One region of the Flavobacterium sp. GSB-24 genome, then DNA from elsewhere that is predicted to be linked to it. Evidence: riboswitches for the same ligand, from Rfam matches in the RefSeq annotation. Region 1 holds a riboswitch; the other holds the start of a gene.

Region 1 (15,140 bases):
GTTCCGTCTACCAATTGAGCAAAAACTCCAATGGCAAAAAACACTAAAAATTCTTCATTAAATCCTTCAACAAATCCATTCCACGAAAACTCAGCATGATGATTGTATATTAACACGGTTAATAAACCTACTAACAAAACAACAGGAATTCCAATCCAAAGCTTTTCTTTTAAAGAATCGGCCGTATTTATTTTCAGTTCTTTTTCCATATTAAAAATAATTCTTTTTGTTTTCAAAACCTATTACCCTATCGGGTTAATAGATTACTTTGCAAAAATAATACTTATTTCTAAAATACAAAGTAATATTTTTATTTTTTTAAGCCTTAATTACTAATTCATTGCATTCTAAAAGAGGTATTTAGAACTTTGCTTGAATAATTTCACAAATAATACCATTTTCCAAGATATTCAAACAATATAAGCATCAAAAAAACTTGTGTATTAAATACGTTTTCCAATCTCTACAATATCTATAGGATAATTATAAAAATGTCGTATTTTAGCGCCAAATTTTTTCTATGGATTTTCAAATTGGTCTTGTAATCGCAGGTTTAGTAGTTGGTTTTATTGTTGGATTAACAGGTGTTGGAGGGGGCTCTTTAATGACCCCAATTTTATTATATTTCAATATTCCTCCCACAACAGCTGTAGGAACAGACCTGCTATATGCTGCCTTTACCAAAGCTGGCGGAATATTTGTACACAATAAAAAAGGAAATATAAATTGGAAAATTACAGGATGGCTGACATTAGGAAGTGTTCCCGCTGCTTTAGTAACGTTGTGGATACTCAACAGTATTAAAACAGATATCGAGACAATAAATCGCGTTATTAAGTACAGTTTAGGCTGGGCATTATTGTTTACTTCTGTTGCTATTATATTTAAAAACAGAATTTTAAAGTTTTCGCAAAAACATGCCGGAGATAAATTTCATAGCGAAAGCCATACTCAAAATATGCTGACTGTTGGCATTGGAGTATTATTGGGAGCGACTGTAACTTTAACTTCTATTGGAGCCGGTGCTTTAGGGACTGTAACTTTGTTTTTCCTTTATCCGCTTTTACCAACTCCTCGGTTGGTAGGAACTGAAATTGCTCACGCTGTTCCATTGACTTTAGTTGCTGGAATCGGACATGCTTCTATGGGAAATTTAGATTTAACGCTTTTAGGCCAATTATTAATGGGATCACTTCCAGGTATTTATATTGGAAGCAGTTTAAGCGGAAAAGTTCCTGATCTATTTTTGAGAAATGCTATTGCTGTAATGCTTTTTCTGGCTGGATATAAATTGATTTTTTAGAACTGTAATACTCAACATAAAAAATGACTATTTTAGAATCTAAAATGGTCATTTTTATTTTTAAAAAGAAAATTCTAAAAAGCAATATCTGCTAAAGAATTACTTTCTAATATTTTAAGTGTATTATCTCTAACTTCTGTCATTAAACGACGTGCGGCGCAGGTAGACTCATCATCACAGTCATCACATCTTTCGTAGAAATTATGACTGGCACACGGTAATAATGCAATCGGCCCTTCTAGAATACGATACACTTTTGCCATGCTAATATCCTTAGGATCTTTGATCAGGTAGTAACCGCCGCCTTTTCCTTTTTTAGCTCCAAGAAAACCAGAGTTTCTCAAAAGCAATAAAATACTTTCTAAAAATTTAATCGAAATATGTTCACTTTTCGCAATTTCAGCAATTTGTACAGGTTCGTTATTTTCTCTCCTGGCTAAATATGTAAGAGCTTTAATTCCGTATTTTGTTTTCTTTGAAAGCACTAATGTATAATTTTAGATTGTAGAATTTAGATTTGGGATATTCAGATCAAACTCTTACAAATTATTAAACAACAAAAATATGCTTTTTGTTTGAACTATCACAAAAGAATAAAGTTAAATTCTACTAATTCTATCAAATTACTTCGTTAATTCCAATCAAATTAACTTTATAAAAGATTTCCATGTCTCGTTCAAGATCATTTTTATTTACCACATAAGTTTTTGATATGGAATCATGCCAAAATCTACCAGACTTATTTAAAAATGAAAACACATCGAAAGGAATTAAACGACATAAAGTTCGAATAAAAATTTTATCAAATTTTGGCTTCTCGCCATTTTCGGTAACAATTGTTATACCTGTAGCAAATTTGCCCATAGTCCCTCCAAAGAAAGATTCCATAAGCAGATAATTAAAGAGTAAAAAAGTAAAAACTGCTAAGTAAGTGGAATCAGTCACAAATCTTTGCCAAATAGAGAATATATCCCAATTAAAAATATTTCCGATGATTACAATTATAAAACCAGATACAAAAATTGAGACAATTGCAAAGATAAAATCAACAATACCACCTTCAAAACGTTTTCTATCCGAAGCAAGTAATTTTTTATCAAGAATGTAAATTCTATTGCTCATAACTAATTGAAATTAATATTGCCGTCTAAAACAAAAGTATATTTTTTATCAACAATTTAAAAAAAGAAAACGATTTTCAACTGTATTAAATTTACAGCTAAAAATCGTCTTTACTATTTGAAAATTGAAATATATAATTAAGCTAATGCTTGTTTTAAATCTGCAATTACATCTTCTACAGTTTCTAAACCTACAGAAACACGAACAAGACCTTGCGTAATTCCAACTGCTAATTGATCTTCTTCAGATAATTTGCTGTGTGTTGTAGAAGCTGGATGCGTTACAATTGTTCTGGTATCTCCAATATTTGCAGACAATGAACAAAGTTGTATCGAATTCAAGAATTTTCTTCCTGCTTCAATTCCACCTTTAATTTCAAATGCGATGATGTTACCGCCAGCTTTCATCTGTTTCTTTGCTATCTCATATTGCGGGTGCGATTTCAAAAACGGATATTTTACGCTGTTTACATTTGGATGACTTTCTAAAAACTCAGCTACTTTTAAAGCATTTTCGCAGTGTCTGTCCACACGAACTGCCAATGTTTCTAAACTTTTTGATAAAACCCAAGCATTAAATGGCGATAAAGCTGGACCTGTATTTCTAGAGAACAAATATATCTGTCTGATTAATTCTGCATCTCCAACAGTTACTCCGCCTAAAACTCGTCCTTGTCCGTCAATTAATTTTGTTGCTGAATGGATAACCAAATGTGCTCCAAATTTAATTGGCTGCTGTAAATAAGGTGTTGCAAAACAGTTGTCTATAATTAAAATCAAGTTGTGTTTTTTTGCAATATCTCCTAATAATTGTAAATCAATAACATCAACACCAGGATTTGTTGGTGATTCGGCGTATAATATTTTGGTGTTTGGTTTAATAAAACTCTCGATTGTTTCTGGCTTATTGATCTCAAAATATGAAGTTTCGATATTCCATTTTGGAAAATAAGTCATAAACAAAGCGTGAGTAGAACCAAAAACACTGCTTGCAGAAACAATATGATCTCCAGAGTTTAATAATGCAGCAAAAGTAGAATATACTGCTGCCATTCCCGTTGCAAAAGCATAACCAGAATCTGCACCTTCCATTTTGCAGATCTTGTCTACAAATTCTGATGTGTTTGGATTACTGAAACGGCTATAAATATTTCTTTCTTTTTCTTCTGTGAAAGAAGCGCGCATGTCCTCTGCATCTTCAAATACGAAACTTGACGATAAATACAATGGCACCGAATGCTCTAAATACTGTGATCTTTCTAATTGTGTTCTTATGGCTTGTGTTTCAAAACCAAATTCTTCTTTATTCATTGTGTTGTTTTTTGTTTTTTTTGAAAAACTATTTCGCAAAGATTCACAAAGTGAACACTAAGTTTCGCAAAATATTTTTCCTTTTCAGCTAACTGAGAATTATCTAATTCTCAAATTGACTAATTTAATTAACTTAATTCTTCGTTGTTTAAAACGACTTTATATTTAATAGCTGCTGTTGGCTCAACTGTTTTGGCAACCGAACAGTATTTCTCGAAAGAAAGCTGTGCCGCCTTTTTTGCTTTTTCAGGATTGATTTCTCCTTCTAAATAAAAAACCACATCGATTTCTTTAAAAGGTTTTGCTTCTTCGATTTGAACTCTTGTTCCTTCAACCTCAGCATTAAAAGAAGTGATTTCCTGACGCTGCTTCTTTAAAATTGAAATCATATCAATTGCACTGCATCCTGCAACGCCCATTAATACAAGCTCCATTGGACTAGCTCCTAAATCGCTTCCGCCGAATTCGGCTCTGCTGTCAACGTCAACTATATGTCCGCGTTCATTTTTTAGTTTAAAATGAAATGCGTCATTTACTCTGTTTAAGGTTACTTTCATTGTGTTGTTATTTTTTTTGTTTTGTTATAGCCTTGTAAATCTAAAATCTCAAGTCTAAAATCTTCAATCTAAAATCGTATTACCCTTTATCTGACAATCTCAAAATATCTCCAAATACTCCTCTTGCCGTTACCGCAGAACCTGCACCAGCTCCCTGAATAACGATTGGGCGATCTCCGTAAGATTCTGTGTAAATTTCAAAGAAAGAATCAGAACCTTTTAGTCCGCCTAAGGCTGTATCCGAAAGTACTGAAACTAATTTAACTTCTAGATTTCCTTTGTCATTTTGTAAATCGCCAGACAATTCGCCGATATATCTTAGTACATGATTTGGCTGTTGGTCTGCTTTTATTTTAGCGTAAATCGGATCAAATTCTTTTAATTTCGTCAAGAAATCAGCTGCACTTCCTTCACGTAAATGCTCTGGAATAAGATTCTGAATAGAGATTTCTTCAAATTCGTTTTGTAAATCTAATTCTCTAGCCAAAATCAATAATTTTCTTCCAACGTCATTGCCGCATAAATCCTCACGCGGATCTGGCTCTGTGTATCCGTTATCAATTGCTTCCTGCAGGATTTCACTAAACGGAGCATCTTTCGCAGAGAAATTATTGAATAAATAACTCAATGTTCCCGAGAAAACACCTTTAATTTTTGTGATGTTTTCCCCTGAAAGATGCAGTAATTTAATCGTATCAATTAATGGTAATCCTGCACCAACATTGGTTTCATACAAATAATTCTTTTGGTTTTCAGTTAAAGCTTTTCTCAATTCTTTATAAAAGCCATAGCTTAATGTATTCGCTACTTTATTCGAAGAAATCAAATCGAAACTGCTTTCTACAAGCGGAATATAGTTTTCTACGAAAGGCGCACTTGCCGTGTTATCGATCGCAATTAAGTTTTCTAAATGATGTTCATTTGCGTAAGCAATAATATCTTTTATAGTATATGCCTCGCCTTTGGTTTCAATTTCATTTTTCCAGTTTGCAGTTACACCATATTTATTTAAAAGCAGCTTTTTTGAGTTTGCAATAGCAAAAACATTCAGCTTAACATCTTTACGTTTTTCAATTGCTGCAGCCGATTCTAAGATTTGGTTAATTAAAGTCCCTCCTACTAATCCGTGGCCAAAAATCGCGATGTTTATTTTCTTAGAAACACCAAAAATTTCTCCGTGAATTACGTTTAAGGCTTTGTTTAATTCTTCTTTTTTAACAACCAAACTCACGTTTTTACCTGTAACAGTGTTGTTAAACAAAATCGGAACAATTTTATTTTTGATTAAGGCTGTATATGGTTTATGGAATGTACTTAAATCTTGTCCGATAATCGAGATTACTGATACATTATCTGTAACTGTAATTTGATTTACGTCTTTCGAATAAAAGTCATTTTCAAATTCTTTTTCTAATTCTACAACTGCAGTTGTCGCTTTATCTGTTGCTACAACTAAGCCAATTCCTCTTTCTGAAGATCCTTGCGAAATAATACTAACACTGATATTATGATCGCCCATTACCTTAAAAATACGGGCATCTACTCCAGCTTTTCCAAGTAATCCGCGTCCTTCCAAATTCACAAGAGAAACATTTTCTAAAACAGAAAGTGTTTTAATTCCTTCTTTGGCAGAATCGGATGTAATTAATGTTCCGCGGTTTTCGTGATTGAAAGTATTTAAAATACGAAGCGGAATATTTTTTTCTAATAACGGAATTATCGTTTTGGCATGCAGAATTGTTGCTCCAAAATTAGCCAGCTCATTTGCTTCGTTAAAAGACAAATATTCGATTTTTTTAGCATCTGCAACTAAATCTGGATTTGCCGTGTAGATTCCGTCTACGTGTGTAAAGTTTTGAAGTTCTTCGGCATTTAAATAATTAGCGATTAACGAAGCGGTATAGTTACTGCCGTTTCTACCTAAAGTAGTTGTGTCGTTGTTGTTGTTGGAACCAATGAAGCCTGTAACTATATTAACCGTTTCGCCGTTATGTTCTTTAAAATAATTTACTACGTTTTTCTTTGAAAGCTGTTCTAGAGGCTGTGCATCACCAAATTTAGAATCGGTTTTCAGCAGTTCTCTTGAATCTACAAAATTGGCCGGAATTCCTTTTTCCACTAAAATAGCAGTCAATAATTTAGCCGAAAGCAATTCTCCTTTTGATAGAATCTGATCTTTGATTTTTTTACTGTAATCGCCAATTAGACTTACTCCTTCAAAAAGTTTATCTAAAACATTAAATTCTTCCGAAAAATCTACATGCGGATAATCTGATATTTGATATTTTTTAAAATTCTCTAATAATTCTTTATAACTGCCATTTTTAGCAGCAATGCTTAAAATAAATTCTAATTCATCTGTTGCGTTTCCGCGTGCAGAAACTACAACTGTAATTTTTTCACCTTGATTTACTTTATCCGAAATGATTGAAACAACTTTGTTAAGTCCTTCTCCGTTTGCTAATGATTTACCTCCAAATTTTAATACTTTCATTTTATTTTTTTATTGTTTCTGCCTTAAAAATGTCGGCAAGTAAATGATCTAATTGTTTGTACTCGATTAAAAAAGCGTCATGTCCGTGAACCGAATCAATTTCGCTGTAGAAAACATTGTCTTTAAATTTCTTCAATTCTTCGTAGGTTTCTACGTTTTCTTTTGCTGTAAAAAACAAATCCGAATTAATTCCTACTATATGAATTGATGCATTTGATTGTGACAGTAAGTTTTCAAAACTTTCACTATTTCTAGTAATATCAATTGTTTTAAGCAGCTGATTCATTAATTTATAAGAAGCTAACTGAAATCTTTGCTGCAATTTTTTTCCGTGATGCGCCAGCCAGCTTTCGATATTAAAAATCAAAAGATCTTGATTGATGGTACGCTGAAATTTTTCTTTGAATGATTCTGGCGAACGATAACACAACATGGCGTGTATTCTCGCATCTTCGATTGGCTTTGAAGAATTATTGAGAATTTGTTCTTGCAGGAAGCAATTGGCAATAAGCCAGTCTGTCGATTTCCAATCGCTTGCAATTGGGATAAGATGTTCTGTGATATTTGGTTCTAAAGCTAAGATTTCCCAAGCAATTCCGCCTCCAACTGAGCCTCCAATTATAGCATAAAGCTTTTCAATATTTAAATCTTTTAGTCCTTCAATAAAAATTCGGGCAATGTCTCTGGCAGTAAAATCTAGATAATTTTCGATTAGGAAAGAATTGCTTCCATTTCCTGGAATATCAAAAGCTAAAATGGTATAGACAGCAGTATCAATGGTTTTACCTTCGCCAATTAAGTTATTCCACCAGCCATTCTCGCCAGTAACTTGGGCGTTTCCTGTCAAGGCATGATTTACCAAAACAATAGGCGCACTATGCAAAGGCTGACCAGCAATAGTAAAACTTAAAGGCAGTGTATGATAAAGCGCACCATTTTCTGTGGTGAAATTTTGTATGCTAATAGGGTTTGGTATATTTTCCAATTTCAAATCTGTTGTATTATCTGATTTGTATCTGGAAATATTAGAAAGAAAAAACTAGTATAAACTAGAAAAATTCTTGTTGTTATCTTTCCACGTTGGGCGTGGTAGAATGCAGCACCTTCTTCGAATTAACGAAGGGTTGCTAAGGATTCATCGGGTCTAATCCCTCGTCCTTTCTTTATAACATTTCAATACTTTTTTGAACTTAACGAGTGCAAATTAACTACTAATTTCTTTAACAAACAAATTTTATCGAAACTGTTTGCTAAATTTCATAAACATATTGCAGCAAAAACTATTATACGCAAAAATTTACCGAACAGAAATGCCCAGTAAAATTAAGCAGGCCGAAGCCTATTTTGCGATGCTTTTTAATTTAGATAAAAAGCGTTTCATTTTCTTTTGAATACATCAAAAACAACAAAGAATTTGGTGTTATTTTTTCGGTATTTTTATCCGTTTCAGTAATTCCGAACCTTGGGTGAGCCAATTCGTTTGCTGGCGGCGGCGGATTATTTCTTTTCGTTCTTTTGTTTTTCAAAGTAGAAATCGTTTTTGCTAAGTAGTTCAATGTGCTCATGATATTAAGTTTTAGTTTAGTTGCGTTTTATAATCTTTATTTCTTTTTTATGTTTATGTTAAATCGCTTTCAGGAATAAAAAAACCCTTTTGGAATTTCAGATACCAAAAGGGTTAAGTTTTTTAAACTCATTTATTCTTTTAGTATCAACAGACGTTCACGCAAATAAGCGCGACAGCAAACATCTTGTTCATCTGTAAGGATTTATTCATCTGTGATTTATATTGTATTTTATTTAAATTCTGCATTTTTGTGTAAAATTAAAAAGCCTCCCAATATGTTTTGGGAGGCTTTACTATATATTGTATTCTTACAATTTTTTAAGCAATAGACAACCCAGCCTCGGTTATAACCGAAATGGCGCAAAACATTTTGTTGACTTTTAAGTTCATTTGATTGTAGTAGTTTTTGGGTATAACAAATATGCAACTATTATTTTTATTAAACAAATAAAATTCAAGAATTTAATTACAAAATACGTTAAAAAGTGATTTTTTTACGTCGAAAAACATCTTACAAAAATAATTTACAGAAAAAGACTATAAAAAATTGATCAATAAGCAGTTTTAAAGCTTTCTAAACTTCCTTAACGAATCAGTTTATCAAAGAACATTAGTTATATTTTTTATTTTCTACGAAGTTTTTAAGACCAAACGGCCTCTTTATTTCTAATTCTTTCCGCTACTTTCAAAATATCGGTTATAATTCCTCTCGAAATTGCCTGTTTGCACGGCGATGCACTTTGGATTACAATTGGAACCTGTGCGTAAGATTGTGTATAAATTTCAAAAATGGTATCCGAGCCCTTTAATTGTCCAATTGCAGAATGTGCAGGTTCTGAAATCAATTTGACTTCCAGCTTATTTTTCTCAAAATCAAATTCGCCCACATAACGAAGTACATGGTTATCAGACTGTGTTATTTTTGCTATTTTAAATGATTTGTCAACTGCTTCTTTATTCAGCACTCCATTTTGTTCCAGATGATTTTCTGTAATAAAAGGATGTATTTGAATATCTGAGAAATTGAAATCTTTGCCCACTTCTCTTGCCAATATTAGAAGTTTTCTTGCCGTGTCGTTTCCAGATAAATCTTCCTTGAATGTTGATTTCATTAATCCCAAAAGACTTGCATCTTTTAAAACGGATGAAAACGAAACATCTTCAGAAGAAAATCTATTAAACACGTAACTCAAATTATCTGAAAATACTCCTCGAATCTTGGTGATTTTTTCTCCCGAATAATACAAATCTCTTAAAGTCTGCAAAACCGGAATCCCTGTATCGACAGATGTTTCATACAAAAACTCTTTGTCATACTTTTTAAGATTTGATCGCAGCTCTTTGTACAAGTCTATCGGCAGTGTGTTTGCTTTTTTATTGACAGCCACAATATTAAATCCGTTTTTGATAAGCGTATTATAATGTTTCACCAATTCATCACTGGCTGTTGCATCTACAGCAATCAAGTTTTCGAATTCATTTTCTTTAGCAAATTCAATAATATCTTCTACTTTAAAAGGAACAGCCAATTGTCTAAAATTGGTTTCCCAAGCATAACCAACACCTTCTTTCTCGAAAAAGGCCACTGTAGAATTGGTTATAATAGGAAAATGAAAATCTACGTTTTTACTTTCAAGAAAAAAGTCCTGACTTTCAATAATCTGATTAATCAAAGTACTTCCGATATTTCCAATTCCAAAAAGGATAATGTTTATTTTAAGCTTTGACATAATTTCTACTATTTTGTTTTTTAGCCATATAAGTGATATAAGTTCATTTAATTTTCTTTGCGTTAAATTGCTAGACGCACTGTGGTGCATTTTACTAAATGAACTTATATCACTTATATGGTTGAATTTTTATAATGATGCTTTTCATAAAAAATTACCTTTAGCAATAACCAATCACTAAAGGCAATCTTTCAAACAAAAAACAAAAAAACCTAATTTTTATTAATACTGTATTGTGATAGCGAAACACTCTCAAAAACAGTTTGCAGATCTGCAATTAAATCTTCAATATCTTCAATTCCCACAGACAGACGAACCAAATCTTTTGAAACTCCTGTTTCGATTTGTTCTTCATCTGTTAACTGCTGATGTGTGGTACTTGCCGGGTGAATAATCAGCGATTTAGTGTCGCCAATATTGGCTAGTAAAGAGAATAATTTTGTATTATCTACAACTTTTTTAGCAGCATCAAAACCACCTTTTAATCCAAAAGTAATGATTCCGCTTTGGCCTTGTGGCAAATATTCTTGGGCTAAATCGTAATATTTATTCGATTTTAAACCTGGATAATTTACCCACACGACCTCATCTTGTTTCTCTAACCATTCGGCCAAAGCCAAAGCATTCTCACTATGTTTCTTGATTCGGATTGGAAGTGTTTCTAATCCTTGAATAATCTGAAAAGCATTAAATGGACTCAAAGCAGAACCAAAATCACGCAGTCCTTCAATTCGCGCTTTTGCAATAAAAGCCGCATTTCCTAAAGCTTCGTGATATACTAATCCGTGGTAACCTGCAGACGGTTCGGTAAATTCAGGGAATTTTCCGTTTGCCCAGTCAAAATTTCCAGCATCAATGATAACGCCTCCTAAAGAAGTTCCGTTTCCAGCGATATATTTAGTTAAGGAGTGAATTACAATATCGGCACCATATTTAATTGGGTTCAATAAGTAAGGTGTCGCAACTGTATTGTCTACTATAAATGGCACTTTAAATGCTTTGGCTTCTGCCGAAATTCCTTTTAAATCTAAAACATCTAATTTTGGATTTCCCAGAGATTCAACAAAAAAAGCTCTTGTATTTTCTTTTGCCGCTTTGGTAAAATTTTCTGGTTTTGAAGGATCTACAAATGTTGTTGTAATTCCTAATCTTGGTAATGTAACTTTCAGCAGATTATAAGTTCCTCCATATAAACTGTTTGATGCTACTATATGATCTCCAGCTTTTAGCAAAGTCAATAATGTTGTAGAAATTGCCGATGCTCCAGATGCTGTTACTACCGCTCCGATTCCGCCTTCAAGTGCTGCCAGACGCTGTTCTAAAACGTCGTTTGTCGGATTATTTAATCTTGTATAAATAAATCCAGCTTCGGCAAGACCAAATAAATTGGCAGCGTGATCTGAATTGTTAAATACATACGATGATGTCTGGTAAATTGGCACTGCTCTTGTGCTTCCGTTTTTAGTAACATCGTGTCCTGCGTGTAATGCGTTTGTTGCAAATTTTTGTGTACTCATGATTTCTTAGTTTTTTTAGGTATTGTTATACGTTTATATTGTAATTAAGTTTTGAAATGACTTAAATAAAAAAATCTTCTCCTTCTTCTTCAAGTGCGTACATGTGAAACAGTACTGATTTGTGAGTTTTTAAATATTGTTCCGGGTTATACTTTAAAGTATCACTCGTTGTTTCTTCAACTTTATTATTATTTTTTTGAGAATCTGTTCTCAATAAGTATTGAAATGCAATTGTATTTATATCTAGTGTATTCATGATTTAAAATTTAAAATGTTGAAATGAAAAAAGCCCTTTCGGATGGCTACCAAAAGGGCTTATAGTTCTAACTATAACAAAGATTTTATCTTTCACTTTTGGCAACAGCAAGTCGGGATGCACATTTGCATCATTCCACAACACATCATATTTCTTCTTGCTATTGCTTTCATTTTTTAAATTGGCTTGTTTTTTTAATTCGACTAATTCGATAGAGTAAATGTAGTAATATTTTTTTAACTACCAAATTAAAATTCGATTTTTATTATTAAATTTTTATAATCACTTATTATATATACAATTATTCTAGAAAATGTCTCCAATTTAGCCACAGATTAGAGAATTAAAATGATTAAACAAACCTTTTAATTTGATTAATCTGCGGCATAAATTCTGAATTCTTAAAATTTAAAGCTTAAACGTGCAAAACCAAATCTTCCGTTCAATCCAAATTGAGAAACTGCTCTTGAATAAGCAAACTGATTTGCATTGGTCAAGTCTGTACTTGGCGCTGGAGATAAAGTTGGAGTTGTATTTGTAAAAGCTGGAGTTGCCGGATTGTTTCTATCTGGATAAACGTCTCCTATATTATTAAATCCAACAGTCGCTCTAAAATGTTCGTTAATCTGATATCCGAAAGATAAATCTGTTACTAATTTTGCACTGTATTCTGGATGCTCGTATACAGAAGCTGATCCGTCAAGATTCACATCTGTTGCTCCTGGATCTGTAACTTTTCCGAAGTAGCTGTTTCTTAAATAAATATCTAGTTTTTTGATGCTAAAAGTTGTCATCAGGTTTGCTTTTAATTTCGGAATGGCTTCTTCTAAATAAATTCGGCTTGATTCTGGAAAGAAAGAATAAATATATGGATCTCCTCCTGCATCAATTATTGATTGCGGAATGTGTAAATCTCCAACTCTTTTGGTTTCATTGTAACTCAAAGCAAAATCATTTCTGATTACGAAATCCTGAATAACATCATATTTTTGAGATATTACCAAATCAATTCCTTTAGTTTCAGAGTCGATTCCGTTTGTCCAGAACGAAGCTCTTTCTACACCTTTCAAATCAAATGCCTGTTGGAACAATGTCAACGCTTCTGCCTGCGTTGGAGATGTAGCGGCAGCAATTTGCGCATCTGTTGGTCTTGCATATTGTCCCGACAATACAACGCGATCATTGATTCTTGTAAAATAAGCATCAGTAGCAATGGTTATGTTAGCTTCAGGAATTTTAAATGTAAATCCTGTACTGATGCTTTTTGATTTCTCTGGCTTTAGGTTTTCTACACCAATACTTTTGGCTGCCTGCGAATCGTTTGTAAAATAACCTACTTGATATGGCGAACCATTGATGAATTGTGTTGAACTTGCTTCAAAATACTTTTGCTGTAATGAAGGCGCTCTAAAACCTGTTTGTCCAGAAATTCTCCAATTAATATTATCTGTCAATTTTAAAAGAGAGGCTAGTTTAAAAGTAACTGTACTTCCAAAATCTGAATAATTTTCATAACGTGCAGCTCCATTTACGAGCCATTTTTCTGTTGCATTCAATTCTAAATCAATATATCCTGCACCACTTTTTCTATCTCTTTCTTTAGCATCCGAAGGCTGGAAACCTGAAAATCCCTGCGCTCCTGCTCCACGTTTGTTTCCAAAGAAATCAGTAACTATTAAAGGAGAAGTGCTTGGTAAAATTCCCGTTACTAAATTTCCGTTTACATCATATAAGCCGTAAGAAGCTTCATCTCCTTGTTTAATTTGGTAATTTTCATATCTGAATTCCCCGCCAAAAGCAACGTTTAATCCTGAAAGAACATCGTATTTTTTACTAAAGTCTAAATTGGTTGTACTTTGTAAAAACGAAACTTTACCGGCATCGAAACTAAAAGGAGAATTTGTTCCAAGAGTTGCATTAATAGTATTGTTTACATCATATTTAAATGAGTTTGTTCCAAGGTTTGTACTTAAATCGGTATCAAAACCAAATAATTCTGTGTTTACGCCAACCGCTGCAGAAGCATCTAATATATCTGATTCTATTTCTGGCAAAAATCCATTTTGATACACTTGCGTAAAAGTTCCAGAACCATTTGGAAGTCTGTTAAACGCATACGATTTTCCATTTCTATACGACACTCCACCAAAAGAGTACAAAGAAGTACTTTCAGATAAAGGATATTTTGCATTATAAAATGCCTGACCAGAAGCAAGTTCTGACTGGCCAACACTCATATTATAGTCACTTCTTTGCTGTCCTCTGTAGGCTAATTCATTATTAGTAACATCAAAATTCAAAGCTGTCTGCATTTGCGCAATTGTTGTTGCAGATGCGATTGCAGTTTGCTGTGCTGCTGTAAAATAGCTCACTTGAGGCGCATATTGTTGTAATGAACTAATAATTTGTGCCGAGTTTCCAGTCGTATTAATGTTGCTGAATAATGAATTTATTTCAACTCCATTTTGTGCTGCTCTATTTTCAACAGCATTATAGGCATTAAAAATACCGTTGTTTCTAATTCCTGCTCTGCTTGTTGCTTGTCTTGTAACGGCAGTTCCTGTAATATTGAAGAAACTTCCAGGTTTTCCTAATGAAGTTCCGTAATTTAAATCGACTTGAACAGTTTGCCCGTCTGCTCCTCCTTCGAAATTATTAGATCCAGATGACAAATTAGTTCCGTATTGAATTCCTCCAGTAAGAAAGTCAGCGTTCTTTTTTAATACAATATTAATTACTCCGGCAATTGCATCAGAACCGTATTGAGCCGCAGCTCCATCTCTTAAAACTTCAATTCTTTCTATTGCAAAAGACGGAATCGCATTTAAATCTGTTCCAACAGAACCTCTTCCTGGCGATCCGTTTATATTAACTAAAGCACTTGTGTGTCTTCTTTTTCCGTTTACTAAAATTAAAACCTGATCTGGTCCTAATCCTCTTAATTGCGCTGGATCAACGTGATCTGTTGCATCTGCTGTTGATGTTGCGTTACTTGTAAACGAAGGCGCAACATAGTTTAATATTTGAGTTACGCTGGTTTGCGGCGCACCTTTTGTTATTTCGCCCACGTTAAAAACATCAACCGGAACCGGCACATCTGTTTTTACTCTGTTTTTACTTCTAGATCCAATAACTGTTACTTCTGTTAATTCATTACTCTTTAAAGTATCCTGCTCTTTTTTATTGTCCTGAGCATAAATACCTGAAAATGTAAAAAGACCTAAAACGATTAGTACATTTTTTTTCATTTTTTTAACTGATTAATTAGTTGTTTTTGGCTTAAA
Region 2 (15,140 bases), 1.8 Mb from region 1:
GGCAAAGAGCAGCTGAATATAATAACCTCTAAAATCAATTGGGGGTTGATGATGGGTCATTTTAAAAATGATTATCCAGCTGATTATGCCAATTATACCGCTGATAGCGCCTAAGATAAGAGTCGTTAACGGTGTAATTGGTGCAATATTCTTTACCCAAATAATGTGATATCCAACTACAAACAAAAAACCAATTGCATAATGCAATATCCATCCCCAATTTATTTTTGCTTGTGTTGAAAGTTCAATTTTCATTTTGTCAATAGCGTAACTCAAGAGTACCGGCTCTTTATACAATTCCCTGAAATTTTTAGACATTGCATAACTAAACCATGTCATGGCAGATGTTGCCGCAATAGATACTAACAATAGTTGTAAAATAGTATAAAGCATGATATAGGTGATTTAGAGACTAATTGATACCAAAGTTAGTTTCCAAATACCTTTTCTGCTTATAGGATTAGAATTACAAATTACATAATTGTCAGTATATGAGATACTTGTTCAAATTAGTTGTTGGAAGAAACTGTAGCTTCCAGACTTGTGCTTAATATTGTTACGGCTTTTTCCATTTCTTCTGGCTCCAAATTTCCAAATCCTAAACGGGTTGCAGTAAGATCTTTGGTTTGGTACAAAATGGTTTTCGGAAGGAATAATCCGTTTGTAGAGCATTCTTTCTGAAATTTTATAAGGTTAAAATCAGGAAGCCATTCTACCCAAATGGCTAAACCTCTCGGCGGTACTTTAAATTTAATTTTGCCTTTTAGTTTTTCACTAAGTAATGAAACAAAATAGTCTCTGCGTTCTTTGTAGATTTTTTTATTTTTTTTAGAAAGTCTATGCACTTCTCCTTCAGTAATCCAATCGGTTAAAACCTGTTCTTTAATAACATCAATTCCGGGTTCGAGAATGTTTTGATGTTTTTCAAGTTCTTTAATAAATTCAGAAGGAGCAGCAACAAAACCATAGCTGAATCCCGAAGGAAGTGATTTTCCAAAAGATCCTATATAAACCACACGCTGGTTAGAATCAAATGCTGCCAACGGTAAAACAGGATTGTTATCATAATGAAAATCAAAGTCATAATCATCTTCGAGAATCACAAATCCATACTGATTCGCCAATTCCAAAACTTCAATTCTCTTTTTAGCACTCAGTAAAATTGTCGTCGGATAATGATAATTGGAAGTAAGATACAAAACTCTGATGGTAGAAGTTTCACAGATTTCTTTTAATCGTTTGGTGTCAATTCCGTCTTCATTTACTGGAATAGAAATAATCTGTGCTCCAGTATTGGTCAAAGTCATATTGGACATGTAATAGCTGGGAGAAGCCACCACAACTTTATCTCCAGGACTTATGAGCACTTTTGTAACCAGATACAAGCTTATTTCGTGACTGCTGGTTGTAAGCAGGTTTGAAGTCGAAATTCGAATTCCCCTAGTAAGATTTAAATAATTGGAAAAATGGGTTTTAAAATTTAAATGCGATCGTAGCTCGATTTGTTCGTATGTTTTAGAAGTTTTTCGTCTCTTTAATTTAGAAACATAAAGTCTTGCCAGAACATCTGTTTGCACCAATCGCAAATCTGGCATTCCGTCATTAAATTGATAAGGCAGATTACTAATTTCTATTGGATTTTCGAGAATCGTAGAACGCTGAAATGTAAAACCAGTATTTAATTCAGATTGATTTTGGTCTTTTACAACAGTATATTCAATTTGTTTTTTTTGTTTTTGCTGTGATAAAATAAATGTTCCTTTATTCGGAAGCGTTTCAATCCATCCCTGCGATTCCAGATCCTGAAAAGCTTTAATTAATGTATTGCGATTGACTGCCAATACTTTGCAGAGTATTCTTGTGCCGGGAAGTTTTGTTCCTTCGGGAAGAAAACCAGTTTGTATGGCTTTGATAAATTCAAAAACAATCTGAAGATAAAGCGCTGTATTTTCTTCTGGTTTGAGCTGAATAAAGCTTTTAAAAGGAATTTCAACCGGACTATCCATAATTACAAAACTGGTATACTTGATTAGTACGGCAAGATACTACTTTTGCCAAAAAAACATTAACCAAATGAAAAAAATCTATTTTGCTGTTTTTACAGTAATTTGTACCAATTTTTACGCGCAGACCAAAAAAGATTCCATCAATAATATGGAGGAAGTTATAATTAATGAAAACCGTTTTACTACCCCAATTTCTAAACAAAATAGAAATGTGTATGTTATAACAAGTGAAACCATTAAAAAACTTCCAGGAAGAACGCTTCAGGAAGTATTACAATATGCTAACGGAGTTGACATTAGACAAAGAGGTCCATTTGGAACTCAAGCCGATATTAGTGTAGATGGCGGAAGTTTTGAACAGACGGTTGTTTTGTTAAACGGAGCAAAAGTAATCGATTCGCAAACCGCTCATAATATGCTAAACCTCCCTCTTCCGGTGGAAGCAATCGAAAGAATAGAAGTAGTGCGCGGACCAGCTGCGAGAGTTTTTGGAATTAACAGTTTAACGGGAGCAATTAATATTGTAACTAAAAAACCAACAGATTCTGGATTTTTGGTAAGTACTTATGCGGGGTCTAATTTTGAAAAAGATACTCAAGATACAGGAGATACTTTTTACGGAACAGGTGTTCAGGCAGGAGCTGTTTTAGGTAAAGAAAAACAACAGCATTTGATTTTTGCTTCTCACGATAAAAGTAACGGTTACCGTTATAATACCGCATTTGAAAACAATAAAATTTTCTACCAAGGAAATGTACAGATCAATGATTCTAATGAAATTTTAGGTTCGGCAGGTTACATCAAAAACGGCTTTGGAGCAAACGGATTTTATGCAGCGCCTGGAGATCGAAATTCTACCGAAATTGTGCAGACCACATTTGCCAATATTCAGTCGAAACATGCTATTACCGAAAATTGGAAAATTATGCCGAGAGTAACTTACCGCTATAATTATGATGATTACCGTTACTTAGGAAACTCAAATTTGAATGTTGGAAGAAGTCAGCATTATACTAATTCTATTGCTGGAGAATTGAATTCGACAGTTAAATTGTCTAAAGGCGAAATTGGTTTTGGCGCAGAATTTAGAAACGAAAATATTCATTCTACTAATATTGGCGATCACGACCGTGAGAATGTTGGAATCTATGCCGAATACAGAACAAGTTTTACAGAAAAACTAGACGTAAATTTAGGAACTTATTTAAATTATAATTCCGATTATAAATGGCAGGTTTATCCTGGAATTGATGCTAGTTATGCCATTACAGATGCATTTAAAATCATTGGAAATGTTGGAACAAGCCAGAGAATTCCATCTTTTACAGACTTATACTTAAAGCAGACAGGAAATATTGGTAACGCCGATTTAGATTCAGAGAATGCTTTTCAAAGTGAAATTGGTTTTAAATACAGCGAGCGATCTTTAAGTTTCAATGCGAATTATTTTTACAGAAAAATAAACAATTACATCGATTGGATGCGTAACTTAACCACTCAGCCTTGGCAGAGTCAAAATACGGGTGATTTAAAAACAAACGGAATTAATTTGCGAGGTAATTACAGATTTGATTTTTCTAAAGATTCAAGATTGAATATTCTTTTAGCATATACTTATTTAGATTCTCAATTTGAAAGTTCTCGTACCGAAGTATATTCTAAGTATCTTATTTCTTCGTTGAAACATCAAATAACAAATACAATCGATTATCAATACAGAGATTTTTCAGTATTGTTTGCAACACGCTTTGACGAAAGAATTACTGGACCTTCTTATTGGGTAAATGATTTTAGAATAAGTCAGACTATTCAAAAATTTACAATCTTTTTAGATGCTCAAAATATATTTAATGCCACTTATTATGAAGTAGGAGCGGTGCCTCTCCCTTCAAGATGGTTTACTTTGGGAGTAAAATTGGTTACTTTTTAGTTTTAAAAGCCTGTAAATCGAAATTTACAGGCTTTTTTATTGCTAATCAAACCAATTGCGGTTATATAAAATTCAATAGAAATATTGTAAAATAAACTGCTTTATAAGTAGTTACTTAGCTTTTGTAAATATTAAAACGTTTATTATGAAAGCTTTATTAAAATTAAAAGTCATACTTTTTGTAGTTGTAATTGGATTGCTGTTTTCTTGTAAAAAGAATGACGGCTACAGCGATCAAATAGAAACTTCCAGTGTTCCACTTGATACAACAAATACAGAACAAGTTTCTGATACTGCAACTACATCAACCAATATTGTAACTACTCAAACGCCAACATCTGCAAATGGTAATACAGATTCTTTAAGTACAGCCGGCAGAGGAAGCGGGCCAGGAGAAAGTGCACAAGATGGGTCTACCTACACGCCTTCAAAAGGAGTGCAAAAAGACAGTGTTAAACTGCAGACGGAAAGTGCTAAAAAAAGAAAGAATAAATAATTTATTCGGTCAGAAAAGTTAAAAACTCATTTCAAAACGAAATGAGTTTTTTTATGGAGTAAAGAATTTAAAGCTATTGTATTAGGAATTACTGTTCTAAAAATAAAAATTAATTGAAATTTATTTTAGAATTAAATAATTGTTTTTCAGAGTGTTTTAAAGGGTTTTGAGCAACTCTTAAAATAAAATTTTAAAAAATATTATTAAATACTACTAATTTGATAGAATTAGTATGTATATTTGTATCACAGAAAATTTCTGAATGATACTTATCCAGAAAGACCGAGGGAATAGGCCCATTGACGTCTTAGCAACCTGTTACCGAATAAGGTGCTAAATCCTTCCACTGTGGTGGACAGATAAGAAAGATTTCCTCCAAATCTGAATAAGATCATATTTTTAAACTTTTATTTTATTAAAATGAAAACCGAATCAATCTTATACTCAGGTTACGAACTTTTGAATTTAATTTTCGAAGAAAATAGTCTTGCTTTTTTCCGAATGTGAAGACATTAAATTCTCCCAATATTTTTATTAAACAGCATTTTCTAGAAGCCTTTGTGACTTTGGCCTAGAATTCTTTTGTCCAATCTTAAACTAAAAATCAAAATAAAATGAAAAAAATACTATTAGGCTTTGCGCTACTTTTTGGCTTTACGCAAACTCAGGCACAGGAAAATAATTTACAACTAAAAGGAACTGTTGTAGATACAGTTGTCAATTATGTTTATCTGCAAAAGTTTCATAATAAAATGTTTACCACAATTGATTCGGTAAAAGTAAAAGACGGAAATTTTAGTTTCAAAACTAAAGTGAAAACGCCAGAACTATATGGTTTAAGTGTGAATACAGAAAGCAGTCCTTTGTATATTTTTCTTGAAAAAAGCCCGATTACAGTAAAATTAAGTCCGAAGAAATATTACAGTAATTCTGTAGTCGAAGGTTCTGCTTCTCAAGATTTATTTGAAACTTACAAAAAATCAAAAGATGTAGAAATCAGTAAATTCATTACAGAAAATCCTAATTCTATTGTCTCGGCTTATGTATTGTACAGAAATTGGTCTTACAGATTATCGCCAGAACAAATAAGACAAAATATTGCCTTGCTCGATAAAACCCAGCAAAGTACTACTTACGTAAAAGAACTAAGAGATCTTGCCCTTGTTTTGGACGGATTAGCAGTGGGGAAAAAAGCTCCAGATTTTACTGCCAATGATCCTGAGGGAAAACCAATCCGTTTTTATGAAAATTTAAAAGGTTACACTTTAGTCGATTTTTGGGCTTCGTGGTGCGGCCCATGCCGAAGAGAAAATCCAAATATCGTAGCCGCTTATAAAGAATTTCACGATAAGGGATTCAATATTGTTGGAATCTCTTTGGATAAAAAGAAAGAAAACTGGATCAAAGGAATTCAGGATGATAATTTAACCTGGCTGCACGTTTCTGATTTACTTTTTTGGAACAGCGCCGTTGCGAAATTATACGGAATAAGAGCGATTCCTGGAAATTATTTAGTGGATTCGAACGGAATAATCGTAGCCAAAAATCTTCAAGGCGAAGAATTACAGTCTACACTTAAATCGCTTTTAGAGAAAAAAATATGAACGTTTTAAAAACGTAGAGTCAAGTCAAAATGCTTTACTCACCAAAAAATTAAAGTTCATCAATAAAAAATTTAGTTAATTTAAAATGATCAGGAAATGAATGCTATTGAGACAGAAACACAGCCAATTGAATTAGAATGTTACTTCTCTAAATTTAGAGAAAATACAGTAGGTATAAATCATATTTATAAATCGGTATATGGAAAGCAGAATCTGCTTTACGCCGACTGGGTTGCCAGCGGAAGATTATACAATCCGATCGAAGATATTATGCTTAATAAAATGGGCCCGATGATTGCCAATACGCATTCGCTTTCAAGTCAGACCGGAAAAACGTCTACTTACGCGTATCAATATGCCAGAGATATTATTAAAAAATCAGTTAATGCAAATGAATCTGATGTTTTAATCACAACAGGAACCGGAATGACTGCTGCTTTATCGAAGCTGCAAAGAATTATGGGACTGCGAACCAATAATGAAGCAGATAAACCAGTAGTTTTCATCACACATATGGAACATCATTCGAATCAGGTTTCTTGGTACGAAACAAATGCCGAAGTTGTGATTCTTCCCGCAGATGAAAATAATTTGGTCGACCCTAAAATTCTTTCGGAAGAAATTAAAAAATATGCCGGCAGAAGTTTAAAAATTGGTTCGTTCACAGCTTGCTCGAACGTTACTGGAATTATTACGCCTTATCATGAATTGGCTAAAATCATGCATCAAAACGGCGGACTTTGCTTTGTAGATTTTGCAGCTTCGGCACCTTATGTTAAAATCAACATGCATCCAAAAGATCCAGAGCAACAGTTAGATGCTGTTTTCTTTTCGCCTCATAAATTTCTTGGCGGACCAGGAACATGCGGTATTTTGGTTTTTAATGAAAAATTATACAAATCTGAATTCCCAGATAATCCGGGCGGAGGAAATGTAAAATGGACCAATCCGCTGGGTAAATATTGTTATAGCGAGGTCATAGAAGTTAGAGAAGATGGCGGAACGCCAGGCTTTCTACAAGTAATAAGAACTGCCTTAGCTTTAGAATTAAAAGATAAAATGGGAGTTTCAAACATTAAAAACAGAGAAAAAGAACTGCTTGATCTTTGTTTTTCAAGACTTCAAAAAATAAAAGGTTTGTCCATTCTAGGAGACCTTACAACAGAACGAATTGGCTGTGTTTCTTTTGTCATCGAAGATATTCACTATAACTTAATCGTAAGACTTTTAAATGACCGTTTCGGCATTCAGGTTCGCGGCGGGTGGTCTTGTGCGAGTACATATGCGCATTATCTTTTCAATATAAATGAAAAAAAATCGGCAGAACTTACTAATGAATTATTAGAAAGAAACCAGACTAATAAACCAGGCTGGGTTCGTTTGTCAATGCACCCGATTATGACAAACGATGAGGTTACATTTATATGCGATGCAATTGAGCAGATCGCTTTGCATTATAAAAAATGGAAGAAAGATTATGTCTATAATTCGGTTTCAAATGAGTTTGAAAATCCAGAAATAAAAGAAACAATTGCAGAAGAAGTAAATCAATGGTTTAGACTTGATTAAGATATTCTATTACTATCACAGATTAAAGCTAACAAGTTTTTTTTAAACCTGTTAGCTTTAGTGTTAGATATTATAAAAGTAATTAGAAGTATAGTATTCTAAGAAAATCAATAGAGGAAAATATGTTTTCGTTTGTTGCAGCGTGTAAGTAAAATATCTCAAAAAGTGTTTATATTTGAATGATTCTATTCTTTAAAGAACATTTAAAATTTCAATTTAATTCAACTCTGTATGAAGCTATTTTTTCTCAAGACAATGCTGTTTTTAATGTTCGTAACTTTTTTTTCCTGTAATACTAAAAACGAAAAACCCGAGCCAAAGCCTTATAAGGCTGGTGTAATTTTGTCTTTTGATGATGCGTACGTAGATGAGTGGGCTGAAGCCGATGCCGCTTTGAAAAAATATTCTTGGAAAGCGACTTTTAATGTCTGCAGAATAGATTCTATTGGAGAGCCTCAAATTAAAAAGCTTCTTCAAATGCAGAAAGAAGGGCATGAAATTGCGGGCCACGGTTATCATCATTATAATGCTGTGAAATTTGTACAAAAAAATGGAATAGACGAGTATATGAAGCAGGAAATAGAACCAATGATTGCTTCGATGAAAAGGAAATCTTTTAATGTTACTTCTTTTGCCTATCCTTACGGCGAAAGGTCTCAAGAACTTGATAAGGCTTTGTCGAGCAAATTTAAAATTATTAGAGGCAGGGCATTTGGAGGTGAAGTTCCTGAAAAGCAGGACAGTTATTTTAATAATTCAAAAATTGTATTTGCCTTTGATATCGATAACAGCCATATTCATTTTAGTATTCCATATCTTTTGGAGTTATTAGATTACGCCAAGAAAAATGATAAGATCTTGATTTTATGCAGTCACAAACCAGTTAAAAATGTAACCGAAAATTATCAAACCAAAATCGAAACCTTAGAATTTGTCTGCAAATACATGAAACTTAACGGACTTAAATTTTACACTTTATCAGATTTAGATAATTTACTTCCTGACGAATAATAGATTTTAAAGTTAAGCTTGATCAGTTTTTATTTATTATTACTTTGAGTTTATATTGTTGCAAAAAACAATCTTCAAATTTAATATTGTTGCAAATTATAACTTGCAACATCTTTGTAAAACAAACGGCGTTTTAAATTTATAATTTAGTATAGAAATAATTTACTGCTTAGTTCCTAAAAGAAATTTTATGGAATTATTTTCTTCTCTTAGAGACTGTTAATCATAGATTAAAAGTGTAAAAATTTATATTTTAAATTCTAAATTATGACTGTGCCTGAAGAATTATATAATATCAAATTTGCGGAATATTTTGAATCTATGAAAGTTCTCTACTTAACAAATGATAAGTTTAGAACCATCTGTGATGATTATTGCAGTAATGTTGTCAATGCACAGGTTTATAAGAAACGGTTTGAAAAAAATTTTCGACGTAAGCTGGAATGTGAAAATTTATCAAAAGAACTAGAAGAAGAAATATTGTTTTTTATGATAAGAAGCACAGATGAATCTTAAAAATGGAGACTCTATTTCAATCAATTTTTTACATATACTTTTTAAAAATTTTATAAAAAACATTTTCTAGATATTTAAGTTTTCGGCAGCAGAATGCTTTTTAAGAGTTTTATTTAGGATTTAGCTTTCTATATTGTTTAAATTTGGAATTCCCAATAGAATTTTTAAAAATGATACCACGATTATTTTTTTTATGGCTTTTTTTGCTTCCCCTTACTATTTATTCACAGTCAACACAAGAACTGATAGATAGTGTAAATACTACTAACAATCATCAGAAAAAAGTAGAACTGTGTCGCAAAATTGCATTAAGATTACAAAAAACAGATTGGGAAAGAGCTATAAAATACATAGAACTGGCTGAGACTGAAGCTAAAAAAACAAAAGAATCTGAACTTACCTTGGCTGGTGTTTATATTACATCAGGCAAAATGTATTCTGCGAGAGAGGTATTAGATGTTGCCCTTCAGTATTATTTAAAAGCCTATGATATCTACAAAAAAAATGGAAACCTTGAAGAAGCATCCAAATTAGAAAACAATCTTGCGATTATCTATGCACAAGGGAAAAATAAAGAAAAAGCACTGCAATGTTTCTTAAACGTATATCGTTTTCAAAAGTCAAAAAATGATGCTGTAAAGCTGGTCAAAATTTTAAATAATATAGGGACTTTATATCTCAGTCGAAATTTAGATTCTTCATTGCATTATTTTCATAAAGCCGAAGGACTAAATAAAAGTTTAAAAAATGATGATCTAAAGGTTTACGTATACACTAATCTTGCAAGAGCATATGTTTTGAAAAAAAATAAGACACAAGCTGATGAGTATTTTGACAAAGCTTTTTCTTTATTGAGCAATCGTGTTGATGATTTACTGCAGGCTTTTGTATATCAGTCTTTTTCTGAATATAATTTAAAAGAAAAAAACTATGATACCGTAATTGTAAACGCAAAGAAAGGTTTAGAATTATGCAGCGAAAATGTATATAGTTCTTCTGGTTTAGACCTCAATAAAATGCTTTATGAAGTTTATGTAATTAAGAAAGATTATAAAAATGCTGTTTATTATTTTCAGAAATATAATGCCATTAAGGATAGTATAAATATTGAAGAAAAGACAGTAAACATTGAAAGAATAAAGCTGGAACAGGATTACAAAGCCAGAACCCAGATAAAGATGCTTATTGAGCAAAAAAAGCGATTTAAATATTATGTAGTTGGTTTAATATTGGTTATCGGGATATTGATTTTAATTATTTTACTGATAAAATACCGCAACAAGAATATTAAAAATCAGCTTGAAAAAGAGAAATTAAAGACAAAAATGCAAGCCTTAAACGAAAGTTTGGAAGCCAAAAAAAAGGTTCTCATAGGAAAGGCAATGGCAGAAATACATCGTACAGACAGCATTAATGAAATCCTAACGGATCTTAAACAGATTAAACTCAAAACTGTTAATAAAGAAATGCAGCAGGCTATTGATATAGTTTTAAAGCGTCTTGAGAAGAATTTGAATACAGACATCTGGAAAGAATTTGAAATAAGTTTTGAGCAGGTTCATAAATCTTTTTTCGACAAATTAACGGAGGATTATCCTTCTCTTACTCCAAAAGATCGAAGATTATGTGCACTTTTATATCTGGATTTAACCACAAAAGAAATCTCTCAAATTACAGGACAATCCTTTAAATCTATCGAAAATGCCCGAACGAGACTGCGTAAAAAGTTTGATTTAACCAACGAAAAGGTAAATCTCTCCACTTATCTCAATACAATTTAACGTATTTAACATCATAAAATAAACCAAGCTAATGATCTGATTTAGTTTGGTTTATTTTTTTTTGAGTGCTTTCTGGGTGGAACTTTTCTGCCTCAGAGTGTTTTTGCAATAGTCCTTTTTTGCATAAACACATAATCTCCATTCTACATTTACCAAATCGATTAGCGCGCAGATCGAAGTAAATAAATTAGAATGAATAGGAAGAAAAAAGATATCCCTCCTAAAAGTTTAGAACAACTCTTAGAAGAAACAGAAACAAAAAAGAAAACCCTTTTAAAAATTCTAGAAAAAATAACAAAAGAAAATCCTAAAGATCAAACTCCGAATTGATTTTTAAAAACTGCTTTTATGGTTTTGCTATGAGCCATCGAAGTGGAATATTTATTAACCAAGCATACTATATTATTAATTTTTAAATTTAAAACGAATGAACCAAATTTACTTTAAAACCAAGTATTTGTTTGTTTTGTTAGGTCTCTTTGTCTGTTCCGTAGGAATGGCTCAGTCACCTGTTCCCAACAAACTAAAGGGCAATGCAGTAATGGCATTAGGATCACCAACTTTGAGCAGGACAAAAGATAAGGTTTCTAAAAATGCCAGTGATTCATATTCAAGTCAGAATAATGATGCTGCAAATCTTCTCACTCAAAAAGAAGAAAAAATAAACGGAATAGAACTTTCTGATGCTGAAACTGAAGCAGTAAAGAAGAAGGAACAGGAAAGCCAAAAATTATACGGACAAAATCTAAGTAGTACGGTACAAAAAACAAATCCGCAGGATTCAGTTAGTACAAAGGTTAAGTCTTTTGCAAAAACTGCAAACGTAACGGCTAAAAATATATTTGAGGTTAAAAAAGGAGATTTTGATTTAGCTGCGTCAGATAAAATGCAGGTAAAATCAGTTTCTGATACTCATGGCAGAACAGTAGTTACGTATCAGCAAATGCATAACTCGGTTCCTGTTGAAGGAGCAATTTATAAGGTTAGAGAAAATAAAACTAAAATTGATGCATTTGGGGCTACGGCTAAGAAATTAACCGTAAGCAGCAATTATAAAATAAATGCAGCGACAGCTTTAGACAATGCGCTTAAAGCTGTAAATGCACAGCAATATATTTGGGAGAGTAAAAAATTAGGTTCTTTAGTTAATAAAAACATTAGCACAAAACCACAGGGGGAGCTGGTTTATGTTGGACCTAATTTTTCTTCTGAATTAAAAGAATATTACCTGGCTTGGAAATTTAATATTTATGCGACAAATCCGCAATCAAGTCATACCATTTATGTAGATGCAAATACAGGAAAAATAGTTTTAAACCTTGATTTAAGCCGTGATGCTGCTTTTGGCGATCAGAGTCTAGGAAAAGGTAAATCAAGATATGCTGGAGAAGTAGTTTTTAATACCAAGCAATACGCTGACGGATACAGACTAGAAGGTCTGCAAGGTAAATATAAAGTACCAATGGTTACTTGGAATATGAACCATGCCGAGCATGCTGCAGATGAGGTAATCACAGAATTTGTTGATGAAGATAATATTTGGAATGAACTGCATAACAAAGATCACGATGAGGTTGCTATGGATATTCATTGGGGTATGCAGAAAACCATAGAATATTATGGTGAAAGGTTTAATCGAAATAGTATCGATGATAAAGGAATGACCATTATTGGTCTTGCGCATTTAGGCACTAATGTCGAAAATGCTTCATGGACTGGCGGATGGGCACAATTTGGAGATGGTTATGGTACACCGTATGTTGGTTTAGGAATTACAGCCCACGAATTAACTCACGGTGTAACAGGTTTAACTGCCGACTTAATCTATCAGGGAGAATCAGGAGCGATGAATGAATCTTTCAGTGATATCTTTGGTACGTGTGTTGAATTTTATGTTGGAAAAGACAAAAAAGAAGATATTTGGATGCTTGGAAGTGAACTGTACACTCATGGCAGTATGAGAAATATGGGTAACCCAAAAGCGCAGGGTCAGCCTGATACTTATGGAGGAATAAATTGGGTAAGTCCAACAAATGTTAGTTACGATAATGGCGGCGTGCACATTAACAGCGGTATCACGAATTATTGGTTTTACCTTTTAAGCGAAGGCGGTCAGGGTGTAAATGACCTTAATAATAGTTATGATGTTAAAGCTATTGGTCTGACTAAAGCAGAGAAAATTGCCTATATAACACTTACAGAGTATTTGTCGCCTTCTTCAAACTTTAGCGATATGCGTCAGGCAACTTTAATGGTTACAGAAGATTTATACGGAATAGGTTCTGAAGAATACAAACAAGTTAGTAATGCCTGGTACGCAATTGGTATTGGAACTGCTTATGCAGATAAACAAATAGCACTTGTTTCTGTTGAAAATCCTGTGGCATCCTGTGGTTCTTTAAAAGGAGATGAGCCTTTTTATATTAAATTTAAAAATACAGGCTCAACTGTAATTAAAGCAAATGAGGTTTTAAATTATAAGTTGAGATTAATGGTGCCAGGTTTTGGCGGCAGATTGAATGAAATTTACGGCAGTAATGGCGTTATTAATTTTGATAAAGATTTGGCATCAGGCGAAGAAACGATTGTAAAAATTCAGGAAAAACTTCCTTACCTAATAAGCACAACGAAGTTAAACTATGTAGAAGTTAAATTTGATTTTGCTCCAGTTACAGAATTTGGCGCAAAAGATGGAATTTCTTTTACTACAAGTTTTATGGTTGTTCCAGAGCAAAAAGATTTTGATCTTAAAGTAGTAGGATTAAATCTTCCGGAATATACCGGCACTTCGCTGTCAGCAAATCATGCACTAACAGCAACGATCTATAATGTGGGCTGTAAAGATATACCAGCAGGATCTCAATTAAAAGTGGGTTATGCAGATACAGCTCCAGGAAGCGAAACCATCTGGAAAGATATAACGTTAAGCACTGCATTTAAAGGAAATACAGAAATGACAATTCCTTTTGATGGCACAATTGATTTATCAGCAGCAGGTCTGCATACTTATGAAGCTTTTGTATCATACAGCCAAGATCCTGTAGCGGCTAATAATAGTGCTATAAGTGCTTCGTACAGCGGTATTATTACTCAGTTTCCTTACAATCAAAATTTTGAAAGAACACCGGGAGGCTGGTATTCAAAATCACTGGCTACCAATCAAAAATTTATATGGCAGGCATCTTCTTATTCATTTAGAGATACAAAATCGAAATATTTGTGGGCTACTGAAAACCTTGCAAATGCTTCTGAAAGAATGGCTTTGAATGCTGATTTTACATTACAATCGCCAGTATTCGATTTTAGTAATGTTGCCTCTCCGTATGTTGAGTTTGATATTATTTCATTGTTTCACAATGGATATGATGGATTAGTGGTAGAATATTCTGAAGATAATCAAAACTGGAAAAAAGTTACCGGTATCGATTATCCTTCAACTTTACATATTTATGACGATGGTGTATTGTCAGGCCCATGGTTTACTGGAATTAATAATGATTTTAGTAAAAAGCCAATTGGTATTCGCTTAAGTGAACTTGCAGGTAAAAAAGGAGCGATTCGTTTTCGTGTTGCTACAGATGATTATAATGACGGATTCTTAGGAGCCTTTATAGATAATATTCATGTAGATAATGCACCTTATGACTTAGTGCTTTTAGATGCAAAAATAGATGCTGGAAGTTGTAAAATTGACAATACTAATACAACAATAACTACTAAAATCATCAATAATTTTGCGACAAAAGCAGAGCAGGTAAATGTTGCCGTAAAAATTCTTGATAATTTACAAAATGAAGTTTATTCAAAAACAGAAAAAGTGGCATTGGCATTTACTAAGTTTAGAGATACCATAACGTACGCTATTCCGAATATTGATTTAAAAAGCATTGGTACTAATACCATTAAAGTTTCTGTATTTCCTGATGATATGACTCAGGATATCAAGCCAGAAAATAATACTTACACTTTTGATTACGATAATTGGAACAATGAAGATGAGAAAATAGCTGTGCTGCCTTATACAATGGATTTTGAAGATGCAGCTGGATATAAAGGATGGAGAACTTTTGAAAACAAAGGAGCTGCAGGCTGGAAACTCGGAACAGATTTAGATCTAAGGTCTCCAAGTTTTTACCTAACAGAGCATACAAAATTTATGGCCAGTAACGATGATATTTGTAACTGCGACGCTGCAAATGATATGTTGACTTCTCCTGTGCTGGATTT

The links. A riboswitch is a leader RNA that binds a small molecule or an ion and turns the genes downstream of it on or off. The one in region 1 is predicted to bind S-adenosylmethionine.
Region 2: another riboswitch for S-adenosylmethionine. It lies ahead of QMG60_RS21095 (TlpA disulfide reductase family protein); the one in region 1 lies ahead of QMG60_RS06840 (alpha/beta fold hydrolase).

The regions. Positions count from the first base shown of each region.
Region 1 is NZ_AP027043.1:1,510,443-1,525,582, reverse strand. It holds gene QMG60_RS06875 (sulfite exporter TauE/SafE family protein) at 1-209, opposite strand, end outside; gene QMG60_RS06870 (sulfite exporter TauE/SafE family protein) at 521-1,303, shown strand; gene QMG60_RS06865 (Rrf2 family transcriptional regulator) at 1,378-1,788, opposite strand; gene QMG60_RS06860 (RDD family protein) at 1,922-2,425, opposite strand; gene QMG60_RS06855 (aminotransferase class I/II-fold pyridoxal phosphate-dependent enzyme) at 2,563-3,735, opposite strand; gene QMG60_RS06850 (OsmC family protein) at 3,864-4,292, opposite strand; gene thrA (bifunctional aspartate kinase/homoserine dehydrogenase I) at 4,372-6,786, opposite strand; gene QMG60_RS06840 (alpha/beta fold hydrolase) at 6,788-7,771, opposite strand; SAM riboswitch class I at 7,851-7,958, opposite strand; gene QMG60_RS06835 (hypothetical protein) at 8,148-8,351, opposite strand; gene QMG60_RS06830 (aspartate kinase) at 8,995-10,083, opposite strand; gene QMG60_RS06825 (O-acetylhomoserine aminocarboxypropyltransferase/cysteine synthase family protein) at 10,296-11,600, opposite strand; gene QMG60_RS06820 (hypothetical protein) at 11,662-11,856, opposite strand; gene QMG60_RS06815 (TonB-dependent receptor) at 12,258-15,104, opposite strand.
Region 2 is NZ_AP027043.1:4,992,792-5,007,931, reverse strand. It holds gene QMG60_RS21115 (hypothetical protein) at 1-393, opposite strand, end outside; gene QMG60_RS21110 (PLP-dependent aminotransferase family protein) at 510-2,006, opposite strand; gene QMG60_RS21105 (TonB-dependent receptor) at 2,074-3,936, shown strand; gene QMG60_RS21100 (hypothetical protein) at 4,082-4,432, shown strand; SAM riboswitch class I at 4,699-4,798, shown strand; gene QMG60_RS21095 (TlpA disulfide reductase family protein) at 5,047-6,036, shown strand; gene QMG60_RS21090 (aminotransferase class V-fold PLP-dependent enzyme) at 6,133-7,605, shown strand; gene QMG60_RS21085 (polysaccharide deacetylase family protein) at 7,837-8,616, shown strand; gene QMG60_RS21080 (hypothetical protein) at 8,884-9,132, shown strand; gene QMG60_RS21075 (hypothetical protein) at 9,303-10,913, shown strand; gene QMG60_RS21070 (hypothetical protein) at 11,106-11,243, shown strand; gene QMG60_RS21065 (M4 family metallopeptidase) at 11,341-15,140, shown strand, end outside.